DNA from 2 places in the Vibrio rhizosphaerae genome. Region 2 is predicted to be linked to the other one. Evidence: predicted binding sites of a transcription regulator. Region 2 holds the regulator's gene; the other holds the start of a gene.
The links. The regulator PurR, encoded in region 2, represses purine synthesis genes. The targets are predictions, from matches to a motif close to TNANGNAAACGTTTNCNTNA.

Region 1: the regulator PurR is predicted to act here: its motif matches at 4,623-4,642, upstream of purL (phosphoribosylformylglycinamidine synthase).

Annotation. Positions count from the first base shown of each region.
Region 1 covers NZ_AP024903.1:1,054,755-1,062,841, reverse strand. The annotation lists gene ald (alanine dehydrogenase) at 1-266, opposite strand, end outside; gene purL (phosphoribosylformylglycinamidine synthase) at 586-4,482, opposite strand; gene mltF (membrane-bound lytic murein transglycosylase MltF) at 4,779-6,347, shown strand; gene OCV37_RS04520 (hypothetical protein) at 6,591-6,722, shown strand; gene tadA (tRNA adenosine(34) deaminase TadA) at 7,105-7,635, opposite strand; gene OCV37_RS04510 (LysR family transcriptional regulator) at 7,709-8,087, opposite strand, start outside.
Region 2 covers NZ_AP024903.1:2,046,409-2,054,495, reverse strand. The annotation lists gene glgA (glycogen synthase GlgA) at 1-1,421, shown strand, start outside; gene OCV37_RS08755 (TfoX/Sxy family DNA transformation protein) at 1,573-2,163, opposite strand; cyclic di-GMP riboswitch class I at 2,291-2,376, opposite strand; gene purR (HTH-type transcriptional repressor PurR) at 2,519-3,529, opposite strand; gene elyC (envelope biogenesis factor ElyC) at 3,829-4,659, opposite strand; gene cmoM (tRNA uridine 5-oxyacetic acid(34) methyltransferase CmoM) at 4,729-5,526, shown strand; gene mukF (chromosome partition protein MukF) at 5,541-6,884, shown strand; gene mukE (chromosome partition protein MukE) at 6,862-7,593, shown strand; gene mukB (chromosome partition protein MukB) at 7,590-8,087, shown strand, end outside.

The DNA of each region.
Region 1 (8,087 bases), 990 kb from region 2:
TGATCCTCCCGCAACATCGCACGCTCGCCCGCCTGAGGTTCCTTCACCTTTACAATCATGTCGCTTTCAGCGAAAACCTTCGCGGCATTGGGGCTAATCGAGGCACCGGCATCGATATAATCCTGATCAGAGAAGCCGATACCATCACCCGCTAAGGTCTCAACCAAAATGTGATGTCCTCTTTTCGTTAATTCCTTCACGCTCGCAGGCGTCATCCCGACGCGGTATTCATGGTTCTTAATTTCTTTAGGTACACCGATCAACATATCCTTATCCTCTGCAAAAATTAACGTTGTTATTTATGCAGACAATACAGTGCTTTCAACCAACAAATCAACAAAAATAAGCATTAAAAACCAATGATCTCGGTCAATTTTAGATTTAAGCATCTAAAAACTGAAATAATGTAGATAATAATATTAATTTTAATAATTTTTTTAGCAGATGCCGCCAGAAAATATGTAAAAAAAAGTGAGCAAAATATTTACTTATGAAACAATTTAACAACATAAAATAAGCAAAAAAAAAATCCCTCGCCGACTGACAAGGGATTTCTCTCGTATTTGTGATGTGCTGACTCAGACGTTAGCCAAGATTTTTCCGGGCATTCTGGAACATCCGCATCCAAGCACCATTTTCACCCCACGAATCAGGATGCCATGAGTTCACGACGGTACGGAAAACACGCTCCGGGTGAGGCATCATGATGGTCACACGGCCATCGGTGGTGGTCAGACCGGTAATCGCATTCGGTGAACCATTCGGGTTATTCGGATATTGCTGGGTCGGTTGTCCATGATTATCGACATAGCGAAGTGCCACGGTCCCTGACTGTTCAATCGCCGTGAGATGCGCCAGATCACGCACTTCAACCCGGCCTTCTCCATGAGACACAGCAATCGGCATCCGTGATCCCGCCATACCGTTCAAGAACACGGAATCAGATGGTTGAACCTCAACCAGACTGAAACGCGCTTCAAAACGCTCCGACTCATTACGGACAAACCGCGGCCATAAATCAGCGCCCGGGATTAAATCTCTGAGGTTCGATAACATTTGACATCCGTTACACACACCCAGAGCGAATGTATCCTGACGATTGAAGAATCCTTCAAACATCTCTCTGGCTTGCGTATTGAACAGAATCGATTTGGCCCAACCTTCGCCGGCACCTAAAACATCACCATAAGAGAAGCCACCACAAGCCACTAATCCCTGATACTGTTCTAAAGTGATACGGCCCGCCAGTACATCACTCATATGCACGTCAACCGCATCGAAACCAGCTCGTTCAAAAGCGGCAGCCATTTCAACATGAGAGTTGACCCCTTGTTCACGCAATACAGCCATTTTTGGTCTGGTGCCGGTGTTGATAAACGGCGCAGCCACGTCTTCATGAATATCGTAGCTCAGATGGACATTCAATCCGGGATCGGTATTATCCTGCTTGGCAGCAAACTCTTGTTTTGCACAGTCCGGGTTATCCCGCAGGGCTTGCATCTGATAGGTTGTTTCAGCCCAGATAGTTCTCAGTTCCGTTCTGGAACGCTCATAAACCACCTGCCCCTGTTGCGTCACCACCACACGGTCTGAATCTTCCACAGTACCAATCACATGTGAACAGTTTTGCAGGCCCAGCTGTTCCAGCGTGCTCAGAACAAAGTCTATATCCTGTTCATGTACCTGAATCACTGCGCCCAGTTCTTCGTTAAACAGCACCGAAAGGACATCATCGCCCAGCGCGGTAATATCAACATTGACGCCGCAGTGGCCGGCAAATGCCATTTCTGCCAGCGTCACAAACAGACCGCCATCCCCTTTATCGTGGTATGCCATCAGTTTGTTCATCCGAACCAAAGCCTGAATCGCATCAAAGAAACGTTTCAGTTGTTGCGCATCATCCACGTCAGCCGGTTGGTCACCTAACTGTTTGTATACCTGCGCTAATGCTGTTGCACCGAGGCGATTTTTCCCGTTGCCCAGATCAATCGCAATCAGTCGCGTCTCTCCCAGATCGGTGCGCAATTGTGGCGTCACCGTCTTACGCACATCTTCAACCCGGGCAAACGCGGTAATAATCAGTGACAAAGGTGACGTGACTTCTTTTTGTTCACCGTTGGCCTCATCCCACTTGGTCTTCATCGACATAGAGTCTTTACCGACCGGGATGGTCAGGCCAAGGGCCGGACATAATTCTTCGCCGACCGCTTTCACGGCTTCATACAAACCCGCGTCTTCGCCCGGGTGGCCTGCCGGAGACATCCAGTTGGCCGATAATTTAATATGTTTCAGGTCGCCAATGTCGGTCGCCGCAATATTGGTCAGCGACTCCGCCACGGCCAGACGCGCAGAGGCAGCAAAATCAAGCAATGCCACCGGTGTCCGTTCGCCCATCGACATCGCTTCGCCACAATAGGTATCAAAGCTGGCGGTGGTAACCGCACAGTTGGCAACCGGAACTTGCCACGGGCCGACCATCTGATCGCGTGCCACCATGCCGGTAACCGAACGATCCCCAATGGTAATCAGGAAGGTTTTTTCAGCCACGGCAGGGAGACGCAACACACGCTCAACCGCTTCATTCAACTCGATACCACTGCGATCCAGTGCCGTCCCCTGCACTTTCAGCGTGGTGGCTTCGCGATGCATTTTCGGCGGTTTACCCAACAGAATATCCATCGGCATATCAATTGGCGTGTTGTTAAAATGTGAATCTTCCAGTGTCAGGTGACGTTCTTCCGTCGCGACACCGACCACCGCATAAGGGGCACGTTCACGGCGACAGATTGCATCAAAGGCTTCCATATGCTCAGGCGCAACCGCCAGCACATAACGCTCTTGCGATTCATTACACCAGATTTCCAGCGGGCTCATCCCCGGCTCATCATTCGGCACATCACGTAGCTGGAATTTACCACCACGCTCTCCGTCATTGACCAGCTCCGGCAACGCATTTGAAATACCACCGGCACCGACATCATGGATAAAGGCAATCGGGTTGTTCTCACCCAACTGCCAACAGCGGTCAATCACTTCCTGACAGCGGCGTTCCATTTCAGGGTTTTCCCGCTGCACCGACGCAAAGTCGAGATCTTCAGCCGACTGACCGGACGCCATCGAAGAGGCAGCGCCGCCGCCCAAACCAATGTTCATTGCCGGGCCACCCAACACAATCAGACTGGCTCCGACCGGAATCTCTTTCTTCTGGATATGGTCTTCGCGAATGTTCCCCATCCCACCGGCAATCATAATCGGCTTATGGTAACCCCGGATTTCTTCACCGGCGTGAGACGTCACTTTCTCTTCATAGGTCCGGAAATAGCCCAACAAATTCGGACGACCGAATTCATTGTTAAATGCCGCGCCGCCCAATGGGCCTTCAATCATAATATCCAGTGCATTGACGATCCGGCCCGGTTTACCGAAATCGGTCTCCCACGGCTGTTCAAAATGCGGAATACGCAAGTTAGAGACGGTAAAGCCAACCAGACCGGCTTTGGGTTTCCCGCCAATCCCGGTTGCGCCCTCATCACGAATTTCACCGCCGCTTCCGGTCGAGGCTCCGGGCCAAGGTGAGATAGCGGTCGGGTGGTTATGGGTCTCCACCTTCATCAGGATATGGGTATCCTCGGTATGATAGGTGTACTGGCGGGTCTGCGGATCAGGGAAGAAACGTCCGACTTTAGAGCCGGTCATGACTGCGGCATTATCTTTGTATGCCGACAAAACATAATCGGGAGTCGTTTCATAAGTATTTTTAATCATCTTAAACAGGGACTTTTCTTGTTGAACGCCATCAATCGTCCAGTCCGCGTTAAAGATTTTATGCCGACAATGTTCTGAGTTTGCCTGAGCAAACATCATCAGCTCAATATCATTTGGATTACGCCCCAGTTTGGTGAAGTTCTCGACCAGATAGTCGATTTCATCTTCAGCCAGTGCCAGTCCTAAAGTCAGATTGGCCTCAGCCAGAGCTTTGCGCCCGCCGCCCAAGACATCAACGGCTGTGACCGGTGCCGGAGTCGCACTATGAAATAGCTGAGCAGCCGATTCCAAATCGGTAAACACAACTTCCATCATGCGGTCATGAAGTAATGCTTTCAGTGTGCTTTGCTCTGCTTCAGTCAAGGTTGCCGAGGACTCAATATAGTAAGCCGTACCCCGTTCCAAACGTTTGACTTTCTCAAGGCCGCAGTTATGTGCAATATCGCTCGACTTCGATGACCATGGGGAAATCGTGCCCGGACGCGGCGTAACCAGCAACAATAAACCTTCTGGCTGATGCTCTTCAATGGTCGGGCCATAAGTCAGCAATTTTTCTAACTTCTCTGTTTCTTGACGATCCAAATCGGCGGTCAGATCAGCAAAGTGCATGAATTCTGCGTAAATACCAGTCACGGGTAAGCGCAGTTCGCGACACCGTTCAAGAAGTTTGTTTACCCGGAATTCAGAAAGCGCTGGGGAGCCACGGAAAATTCTCATGTGCTTAGGTCTCTGTTGCTGTTGGTTAAGATAGTATTGGAATAAATTCAAGCAATTAAATTGAAAAGAGTTGAATGCATACCAATTTTAACGACATTGTGCGGCGCATTATAAAGGAATTATTTTTGTGATGTAACACCAAACGCAACCGTTTGCGTCATTTTTTTCATGAATTTTGAAATCTCTCGCTTTCATCTTATTCACAACGACATAATTTACCATTTTATACATCAAAAAGTTGCGATTCGGTGGCGCTTTGATATAAAAGCATCATGATGAGAAGAGATAAGCTGTACATGATCCGAATATTCCAACGTCAGGCCCGTAACATCCTCGCTTTTGTATTCATGGTAACTTTACTCAGCGGCTGTCAGATTGACTCTAAACCGAAAAGTGAACTCGACCAGATCCGTGAGCGAGGCGTGTTACGTGTCGGGACCCTCAACAATCAGCTTTCCTATTTTATCGGGCCGGAAGGGCCATCGGGGATGGATTATGAACTGGCACGCGAATTTGCCAAATCCCTCGGTGTCAAACTGGAAATGAAACCCGTTTATCGTGTGGCGTCGCTTTTTCCTGCTTTGGAAAAAGGAGAAGTCGATATCATTGCCGCCGGTCAAATCCAAAATACTCAACGCATCCAGAAATTCCGCCCCGGCCCTGCTTATTACTATGTCAGCCAACAAGTCGTCTATCGTCAGGGACAGTGGCACCCGCGTAATATGTCTCAATTGATTCAGAAACAACAAGAACTCTTAAATACCCCTGAACAAGATAAAGTATTAAATGTTGTTGATGATTCTCATTTTGAGCAGACGCTGACACGACTCAAAAAGAAATATCCTCAGTTTCAGTTCCAGATTGAATCGGATTCAGATGTTCATGATTTGCTCAAAGAAGTCTCTCAGGGAGAATTGATGTTCACGATCGCTGACTCCGTTGAAATCTCTCTTGCACAACGAATCTATCCCGATTTAGCCACCGCATTTGAGATTACCGATGATCAGCCGATCTCTTGGTTCATTCGTCGTTCGGATGATGAAAGTCTCTATGCACTGATGATTGAATTTTTCGGTAATCAGAAACAAGCCGGTACAATCGCTTCACTGGAAGAAAAATATATCGGTCATGTCGGGACATTTGACTATGTCGATACCAGAGCCTTTATCCGGGCACTGGACAGCAGACTTCCCCAATGGACCCCGCTATTTCAAAAATATTCAGGTGAATTCGACTGGCGTCTCATCGCTGCATTGTCGTATCAGGAGTCGCACTGGAACCCAAGAGCCAAGTCACCAACCGGCGTCCGGGGTATGATGATGCTCACCCTGACGACCGCAAAATCCGTTGGGATCACCAACCGGCTCAGTCCGGAACAGTCGATCCGAGGGGGTGTCAGATATCTGCGCCGAATGGTCAGCCGCGTGCCGGATTCCATTCCCGATCATGAGAAGATCTGGTTCGCTTTGGCCTCTTATAATATGGGGTACGGACACATGATGGATGCACGTCACCTGACCAAACAGCAAGGCGGTGATCCAAATGCATGGGGAGATGTGAAAGATCGCCTTCCTCTGTTGAGAAAGCGCCGTTATTTCAGCCAGACCCGTTATGGTTACGCCCGGGGAGATGAAGCGCTCGCGTATGTCGAAAATATCCGCCGCTACTATCAGAGTATGATCGGACACATCAACGCCAAAACAGTGGCCGATAGCGATAGTACCAGTGTCGATGATCTGACCGTCATTCAGGCGATGATCCCTGATGCAGACGAAGCCACAGAGCAAGATAGTGCGGCTGAAGATATAGAATCCGATGAAAATACAGCCACAACCGACGATACCAGTGAGACCGCGACACAATAACCGGATTCAAGGCTTGATTTTTGGTATGGAAACCCTTACATATTAGGAGCTGTTGCTTTTTCGTGATGTAATTTTCTTAATGTTAAAGTCAACAGCCCTCAGGAATACCCGACGTTCGTCGGGTTCATCTTCCGGTCATAATACATCTGTAAAAGACAATTGTCTGATTCTTGAAGCCGATTGAAGGCTATCAAGAAGAGATTGTACTGACTATTTATTGGTATTTTTGAAAGGAGGTAATCCATGCTGAAAAGACGAATGAAGTCCAAGCATTTATGGCGGACAACAGCAGCGATTCACCGCAAACGTAAGTTAGCTAACAATAAAAAGAAAATTTTTGCTCGTCACCGGGCTTTTACGCATCAGGCAGCCTGAGTGGATTGACTCACAAGCCTGAATCCGTATCCCACACCGGGAATATCGTCATCATATCGAGTAATTATACCGAGTAACCACAGAGGTCTCCTTCCCAGAATAATCAGAAGGAGACAGCACACTCTCCCAACGACTTCCCTCGCTTTAAGCTCCCCGCAGAAGCCCCGTCATTATCATCCGTTTACTTCTGCTTTTGTCGCTTTACTTGTGTCATTTTCCCCAGCATTCCTTTCTTACAGAGACTACTTTTTCACAGAGACTATTTTTTACAGAGACTATTTTTTTACAGGTAATGTTTCACAAGCAATACTTGTTACTGATGTCACCGAATTCGGTACACCGATGCACACCCCATATCGGTACACCCGGCTGATATCCCGGTTCAGACTGACGGCTCACCGGATTGGTCATTCTCCCGTTGCTGACGCTTCTGATCTTTGATCTCCTGCCGACGCCGCCGGAAAAAGCACTGTAACTGCTCGCGACATTCCGTTTCAAGTAACCCCGGTTCTATCTGCGCATAATGGTAAGCGGCATCACTTTCAAACAGGTTCATCACCGTGCCTGCTGCACCGGCTTTCAAGTCCGATGCGCCAAACACAATCCGTTTCACCCGACTGTGTAATAACGCCCCGGCACACATCGGGCAAGGCTCCAGCGTGACATACAGAGTTGAATCCACCAGCCGGTAGTTTTCCAACACTTGCCCGGCTTGACGCAAAACCTGAATTTCCGCATGCGCTGTTGCATCATGCGTGGTGATTGACCGATTCCAACCTTCTGCAATAATCTGCCCGTCTTTGACCAGTACGGCACCGACCGGGACTTCCCCTTCCAGTTCCGCTTGATGTGCCAGTTGGATCGCCCGGCGCATAAACCGTTCATCGTCAGCAGAAAAATGTTGCGTCTGCATGAATCCTCTATTTTTTACATTTACTCTTGTCGCGCATTATACCCGAATCGGCGCGGGATGTTTCACGTTGATATTAACCGTGTCCCGGCTTTTCTGAGAGCGCTTCATAAAGATAGTCAGACAGTAAACGGACCTTCGGTGAAATATGTCGGTTTTGCGGATACAGCGCCCAGACACCTTCCCGGTCATCCCGATAACGGGCCAAGACTTCAACCAATTGACCACTGGCAAGATAAGGTGCCACATAATAATCCGGTAACTGAGCAAGCCCCATCCCTTTTAATGCCGCATCCAGTAACACCACACCACTATTACAACGGATTCGTCCCCGGATACCCAGCGAACGGGCATGATGATGATCTTTGAAACGCCAGTGATCATAAGTTCCGACCAGACACTGATGTTTAGACAATTCCGTTAATGTGTACGGCTCGCCATATTGCGCCAGATAT
Region 2 (8,087 bases):
TTGAAGGGATTGTAAAAAGCGGTGGGTTAGCTGATGTCGCCAAAGCGCTTCCGACTGCTTTGAATGGGATGGGACATCGCGTAAGAATTGTGTTGCCGGGCTATCGTCTCGTACCGGATAAGGCTGATACCGCTGTGATTCTGGAGACAGAATTGTCTCACTGGCCTCATACCGCGTATCAAGTCCGAAAGTTTGAGCGAGATGGTGTTGAAATTTACTTGATCGACTGTGATCAATATTTTGATCGACCGGAGCTATATTCCGAACATAACCGGGCATATGCCGATAACGGTGAACGGTTTGGATTTTTTTCTGCTGCGACGCTGGATGTTTTGCCGAAATTAGGTATTCAGCCTGACATTATTCATACCAATGACTGGCATACCGGCTTCATTCCTTTTCTATTGAAAACGCGTTATGCCAATGACCCATATTTTCAGCGGATGAAGAGTGTTTTGACCATCCATAATGCGCTGTTTAAAGGGGTCTTTTCTTATGATGAATTAGACATTATCCCTGAATTACATTTAAGTGGCATGACATCTCTACAGTATGGACACGGTTATGTGAGTGTGCTCAGAATTGGCATTGCGTATGCAGATAAGATTAATGCGGTGAGTCCTCATTATGCTGCAGAGCTACTGACACCACTAGGTGCTCACGGATTAGTTGATGATTTTGTGCGCCGTGAGAGAGACTTGTTCGGGATTCTGAATGGTTGTGACTATTCAGAATGGAACCCGAGAATTGACCGTTACATTCCGCGCAACTATACCAATGAGCCCGATTCGTTAAAAGAAGGGAAAGCAACCTGCAAACGTCAGTTACAGGAAGAGTTATTATTACCCATCCGAGATATTCCCGTCTTTGGGATGGTCTGTCGTTTGACCTATCAAAAAGGGTTTCACTATCTGCTGCCGATTCTGGAACAGTTCTTACGCAATGACGTACAACTGGTTATTGTCGGGACAGGGGAGCCGGAAATTGCGAATCGGCTGCATCAAATTTCCGCGACGTCATCGCATAAATTTGCATTTGTTGATGCTTACAGTAACCGCTTTGCGCATTTAGTCGAAGCTGCGGCAGATTTCTTTTTGATGCCTTCTGAGTTTGAAGCGTGTGGGTTAAATCAGATTTATAGTATGGCTTATGGTACGCTGCCGATTGTTCGGGAAGTCGGTGGCCTCAAAGATACTGTTTTGGACTACGACCATTTTCCCGATAAAGCAACGGGGTTCAGTTTTATGGAACCGACACCGGAAGCATTACTTATCTGTATGCAGCGGGCACTGCTGTTTTATTTGCAGCAACCGGAGAAAAAGCTCGATATGCAGTTGCGTGCGATGCTGCAAGATTTTCGTTGGGAAGATTCTGCCGAGCAGTATGTCAGGATGTATGAGGCCGCATTAATGGGCTACTAACGCATATACTGATTATGATTCGTGGATAATCATAAGTAATTGAGAAAAAACAAAGCACCGCGAACGGTGCTTTGTTGGTTTTGACTCGACGATCAAATGGGGTTGTATACGGTGAAACATGTATACGATAGTGGAAAGTTTGATCGTTCAATTAAATTTGCTGAGCCAGCTCATCACGTCTTGCCTGAGAAATTACAGACCAGTGTTTTCCTTCAATTGCACCCTCTAATGCCCATAAGAGCTCTAGTGGCGGTTGTGTTGAAGGATGAGAGCTTAGAATCGCTTTATATGCGCTGAGAGATCCTTTTTGATGAAGTTCTTCAACAGAATTAATTCCAGCTTTGCGTAGCATCCGTTCGGTTGCCAAGCGAAGATTAGGCAGATCTTTCAATCGCTGCGGTTTTGCCTCTACATGCGTCGTTTTTTCATCTTTCGCATTTAAGTAGGCTTGCTTTGCAATGTTGAAAATTGTATCTACATCATTCCAGTAGTCTGCAGGAAGCGCAAAATACTTGGTCACAACCGGAAAACCACGTTTTGTATACACATAAGGTTCAAACCCTTTTGCTTTAAACGTCTCCAGTGAGTGATTGTCTGCCCGTATATGAAGTTTGTCTTGAACGACAAGTGCAAACATAATGTCGTTTACGAAAATACCAAACCCGCCGAACATTGAGCGTGATTTGACACGGCCTAGTTGTTCAAAAAGCCGCATTGAATCTTTAAGAATTGGTTTGTCCATGCTTTACGTCTCGGTGTATTTTTAAATGAATACGCCACCAAAATCAGGTCCGAGAATTTAGCAAAAGAATGCAGAAAGTATGTTAACAAAACGTCAAAGATTGACGAATGTGAAATGCATTTTTGCCATCGGTAACCCCGCTACCTATCATTTTCATGGTTTAGGCCGGAGGCTTTGCGTCCCATCTTTTCAGATGGTTTGCCCTGTGCGTGACACTTTTCCAGTACGGAATTATGGAGTAACCATCGAAATGCCTACTCCACAATGTGTGATTCTAGTCCAATTAATAAATGTTATCAATAGAAAGAAAGTGGTTGGAGGAATGACCTCCCTCCAACGAAATGTCAATTAGGTGTTAATTTTTGTTTAAATCCTTAACGGTGTTGCGTTCTACAATTTCAGGATGCATTTCAAACGTTCTGCGTTCATGTTCCTTACTTTTGATCCGTTCCAATAGGATTTCGAAAGCGTTTTTTCCGACCCGGCGTTTCGGCTGGTGAATGGTTGTCAGCGGTGGAGAAAAATATTCTGAGATCTCAATGTTATCATAACCAATGACCGATATATCATCCGGGACCTTTATACCTCTCTGCTGTAAGCGACTCATCAGCCCTAAAGCCATTGTGTCATTAAAGCAAAAAACAGCTGTCGGTTGTTCATCCATTGCAATGATTTTATCAGCGGCTAAAACGGCAGTATCACACTCAAAGTTGCCTTCCAGAATCCAGTCTTCATTGGGTGTCACTCCCACTTCAGCCATTGCTCTACGGAACCCTTGAATCCGCTCCAGGCAAGCCGCTTTTGACAACTGTCCACTCAAACAGGCAATTTTGCGATGACCTTTATCAAGCAGATACTTGGTTGCAAGGTAGCCGCCTTCTTCTGAATTATCGATAATTTTATCCGCTTGAGAGCTCTCCGGCCCCCAGTCCATAATGACTTTGGGAATATCATTATAAGCTTCCAGCATATCTAAAAGTTCGGCGGTCAGATCGGAACACATCACTAACATCCCATCGACTCGTTTCTCAGCCAGCATCCGAATATAATCACGTTGCTTCTCATACAGGCCACCGGTATTACACAAAATCAGCGTGTAGCCTTGTCGGTAACAATAGCTTTCAACACCATCAATGACTTCAGAGAAGAAGGGATTGGTTGATTGAGTCACTAACATCCCGATGGTTCGCGTTGAGTTACATTTCAAACTCCGGGCGACAGCACTGGGTGCATAGTTGAGTGTTTTCACGGCTTCCATGACTTTTTCCTGAGTCGTTTCTGCCACAAACCGAGTTTTGTTAATTACGTGTGAAACAGTTGTTGTTGAAACTCCCGCCAAGCGGGCAACGTCTTTTATCGTAGCCATAGGTATTGTCCTGTCGCTTATGCTGAAGATCCAGCAGTCCGGAGCAAATTACAATTGAAAGAATAGTGATGAAGATTTTATCTATACTTCGTCATTGGATAACCCGTCGCGAAAGCATCTTGAGGTTATTCGCCAATAAGGACAAAAACCGCTAAATTTAGCGGTTTTTGTCGGTCTAAAATATGCTTAACCGCGAATTTTAGACTGCCGGTTCAGGAATAGCAATCAAAATGAGGCACTCTTCTGCTCGTCCGCTGGTCTTTGCCATGAATTGAGACTGTATGATGAAATCATGCATGCTAAAGCTTCTGTTTCGCCGGTTCGGCAACGGTTGCTTCCTGATTCGCGACCCAGTTTTTCAAGTAGTGCCAGAATTTCCCCAATGTTTCATACCAATATCTTTCTGTCTGTTCGAGATAAATGGCTTTCGGCGCATATTTTATCCAAGGCTGCGCTATATTTTTATAAGACAGATAATTGGTTGGGGCAGGGATCGGGTTGAGGCCAGCAGACTGGAACTCATGTAATGCACGATCCATATGACTGGCAGAGGTGACGAGCACTAGTTTTCGCGGTCCGACAAAACTTGCGGCTAGCTGAGCTTCTTCCCAGGTATCTTTGGCACTTTCCAGTAACACGATATCGGATTTTGCTACACCGAGTGACAGAGCAACTCTTGCCAGCATTCTGGCATGACTAAACCGGGTACCGCCGGCATATCCGGAAAGAATCAAACGAGATCCCGGATACATCCGCATAATCCGGATACCTTCCGTCAGTCGCATGAGAGCGGAACGACTGAGTTGAGAGGTCGGCGGGAGTTGATCATCGACAACATGACCGCTGCCAAGAACCATGATGTAGTCAATGCTACCCTCTACAGGTAAAAAGGCTGAATATTTGCGTTCCAGCGGGGCAAGAAGGCGGTCAGAAACAGGCTGGAATGACGCTAAAAACAGTAATGTGTAAGAGAACAGAACAATCAGGCAACCGGTTTTCCTTTTTGTTGAAAACATAATCATCATCAGTCCGATAAAACCGATGATGAGCAAGGCGGGAAGGGGCATCATTAATGCAGATATGATTTTTTTAAGCTCAAACATATAAGAAATAGTCCGAAAAAACAGCAATTGAGATTAAAAACGAATAATCCTCTTTATTCCTGCCATTCCTATGACAGAATAGCAGCACGATTCGTTATGATAACTCAAGCTACTGTGACTGAAGATCGCAATTTCGACGATATTGCCCACAAATTTGCAAAAAATATATACGGCTCTGACAAAGGTATGATTCGTCAGACCATTGTGTGGGAAGATATTCAAACTATTTTAACATCATTTTCTCCGGAAGCATTCCCACTTTCGGTGCTGGATGCCGGTGGTGGTCTGGCACAGCTATCGCAGCGGCTCGCGAGACAGGGACATCAGGTGACATTATGTGATCTTTCTTCTGAAATGTTGCAGTTGGCGTACACCGATATTGAAAAAAATGGTCTGCTTACGCAGTATCGCTTTGTCCATGCGGCAGTACAGGATATGCAACAGCACATCACCGCTCCGGTTGACTTTTTGATGTTTCATGCGGTGATGGAGTGGCTGGCTGATCCGAAAGATGCGCTGGAAAAATTATTGGCTCAGGTCAGGGTCGGTGGCGTTGCGTCCATCATGTTTTACAATCATCACGGATTGGTGCTGAAAAATGTGATTTGCGGCAACATTCCTCATGTGTTGGATGGCATGCCGTATCGCAAACGGTTTAAGTTGCAGCCGCAAAAAGGACTGAATCCAGAAGCGGTCTATCAATGGATAGAAGCTTGTGGATTCAGTATTGAGGGCAAAAGCGGAATTCGCTCGTTCAGCGATTACATTGGTAATCGCCAGAACATGGGTGAGTACAGCGAAGAAGATGTACTGGCACTTGAAAGGCAGTTATGCCGTCAAGAGCCTTATTTATCTCTGGGCCGCTATATTCATGTATGGGCCAGAAAAAAGTAAAAATGATGGAAACAATGATAGACGAATTGGCGCAACAAGCCGAAGTACAACCAATTGATGAATTGGTTGGATGGGTCAGGCATCATGACTTGTCTCTCAACCTGGATACGGAGCGACTCGCATTTTTGATTGCGATTGCTGTATTGAGTCGGGATCGATTTGATGATGAACTCGGGGAAGGGGAATTACATGATGCATTTGCAATCGTCACTCGATTATTCGATGAGACCGGAGAAGCGTCCGCTTTTCGGGCTAATAATGCGATCAATGATTTAGTTCACCAGCGGTTACTCCGGCGTTTTACCAGTGAAGTGACCGACGGGGCGAGCATCTATCGATTATCCCCATTAGCGATTGGTATTACGGATTATTATCTGCGCCATCGCGAATTTTCTAAATTAAAGCTATCGATTCAGCTATCAATTGTTGCCGATGAAATGGCAAAGGCGAAAGAAGCGGCTGAGAAAGGTGGCACAGCGTCTCACTGGCAGAAAAATGTATATGGTGTTTTGAAGTATTCTGTGGGTGAGATTTTTGATCAAATCGATCTCAACCAGCGAGTCATGGATGAACAGCAGCAAGAAGTCAAAGAACAGATTGCTCAGTTGTTGAACAAAGACTGGCGAGATGCGATTCAGAATTGTGAATCTCTTTTATCAGAAACGTCATCAACCCTTAAAGAGTTACAAGACACCCTGCAGGCTGCGGGGGATGAAATGCAAACGCAGATTCTCGATATTCAGGAATGCGTTTATGGTGAATCTGAACTGGATTTTATCGAAGAAACTTTGTTTCAGTTGCAGATTAAACTAGACCGAATTATCAGTTGGGGCCAGCAGGCGATTGACTTATGGATCGGCTATGATCGTCATGTTCATAAGTTTATTCGAACTGCGATTGATATGGACCAGAACCGTGCTTTTAGCCAGCGTTTGCGTCAATCGATGAACGATTACTTCGCGGCGCCTTGGTTCCTCACATATGCCGATGCTGAGCGCTTTATGGATATGCGGGATGAAGCTCTGGTACTGCGGGATGACGAGGTCACAGGGCAGGTCCCTGAAGATGTTGAATATGAAGAGTTTCAACAGGTTAACGATGTCTTGGCGGCGCAGATCGGTGAGATGCTGACCGTGCATAAAGATCAGGGTACACCGATTGATCTCGGTATCATTTTAAAGAATTACCTCACAGAACATCCAAAAACGCACCATTTTGATTTAGCCAGAATCGTGGTCGATCAGGCGGTCCGGTTGGGCTATTCAGCGTCTGATTATCAGGCGATTCAGCCAGACTGGCAGGCAATCAATGAATTTGGTGCAAAGGTACAAGCAAATGTCATCGACAGATATGAATGAATATATGCCAGAGAAACTGGTCAAAGCACTTTCCAATCCGTTGTTCCCGGCATTGGATAGTTTATTACGTGCCGGCAGGCATGTTTCCGGTGAAGATATGGATAATCACACATTTTTGTCGGATTTTGAGCCAGAGCTGGCTCAGTTCTACCAGCGTTATAACACCGAACTGGTTCGCGCTCCTGAAGGCTTCTTCTATTTAAGGCCGCGTTCCACATCATTGCTCAATCGCAGTGTGCTGTCCGAACTCGATATGTTAGTCGGCAAAGTGCTTTGCTTTTTGTATCTCAGTCCTGAAAGACTGGCCCATGAAGGGATTTTTACCCATCAGGAATTGTATGAAGAGTTACTCACGCTGGTGGATGAGAAAAAGTTGATGCGTTTAGTGACTTTCCGGGCTGGTGGATCGGATCTGGATCGGGAAAAGCTCTTTGAAAAAGTCAGAACGTCGTTACGCAAACTGCGTCGAATGGGCATGCTGGTCGTTCTGGGAGAAAGTGAAAAGTTTCGGATTACCGAAGCGGTGTTTCGTTTTGGTGCAGATGTTCGTGTCGGTGATGACATGCAAGAAGCACAATTGAGATTAATTCGGGACGGTGAAGCGGTCATACCCAGCCGGGACGTTCAGGAAGTGAGCGAAGATAACGATGAGGAACCTACAGAAGCGAACTCATCAGATGTATTAACAGGATTTGAAGGTGAAGCATGATTGAAAGAGGTAAGTATCAATCGCTGACCATGATCAACTGGAACGGTTTTTTTGCCCGTACGTTTGATATCGATAATTTGGTCACCACGCTTTCCGGCGGGAATGGTGCGGGGAAATCAACCACAATGGCGGCCTTTATTACCGCACTGATTCCGGATCAAAGTCTGCTGCACTTTCGTAATACGACTGAAGCGGGTAGTTCACAGTCGTCACGGGACAAAGGATTACACGGTAAACTCCAGCCCGGTACCTGTTATGCCGCATTAGATGTCGTGAACTCGCGCAAGCAGAGAGTGCTGTTTGCCGTCCGGTTACAACAGGTCGCCGGCCGGGATAAAAAAGTCGATATTAAGCCGTTTCTGATACAGGGGATTCCCAGCCATATCCGCCCGACCGATATTTTGATTGAAACGCTGTCTGACCAACAAGCCCGGGTACGGACGATCAGTGAAGTGAAAGACGCTGTTGCAGGTCTGGAGGGAACGCAGTTCAAA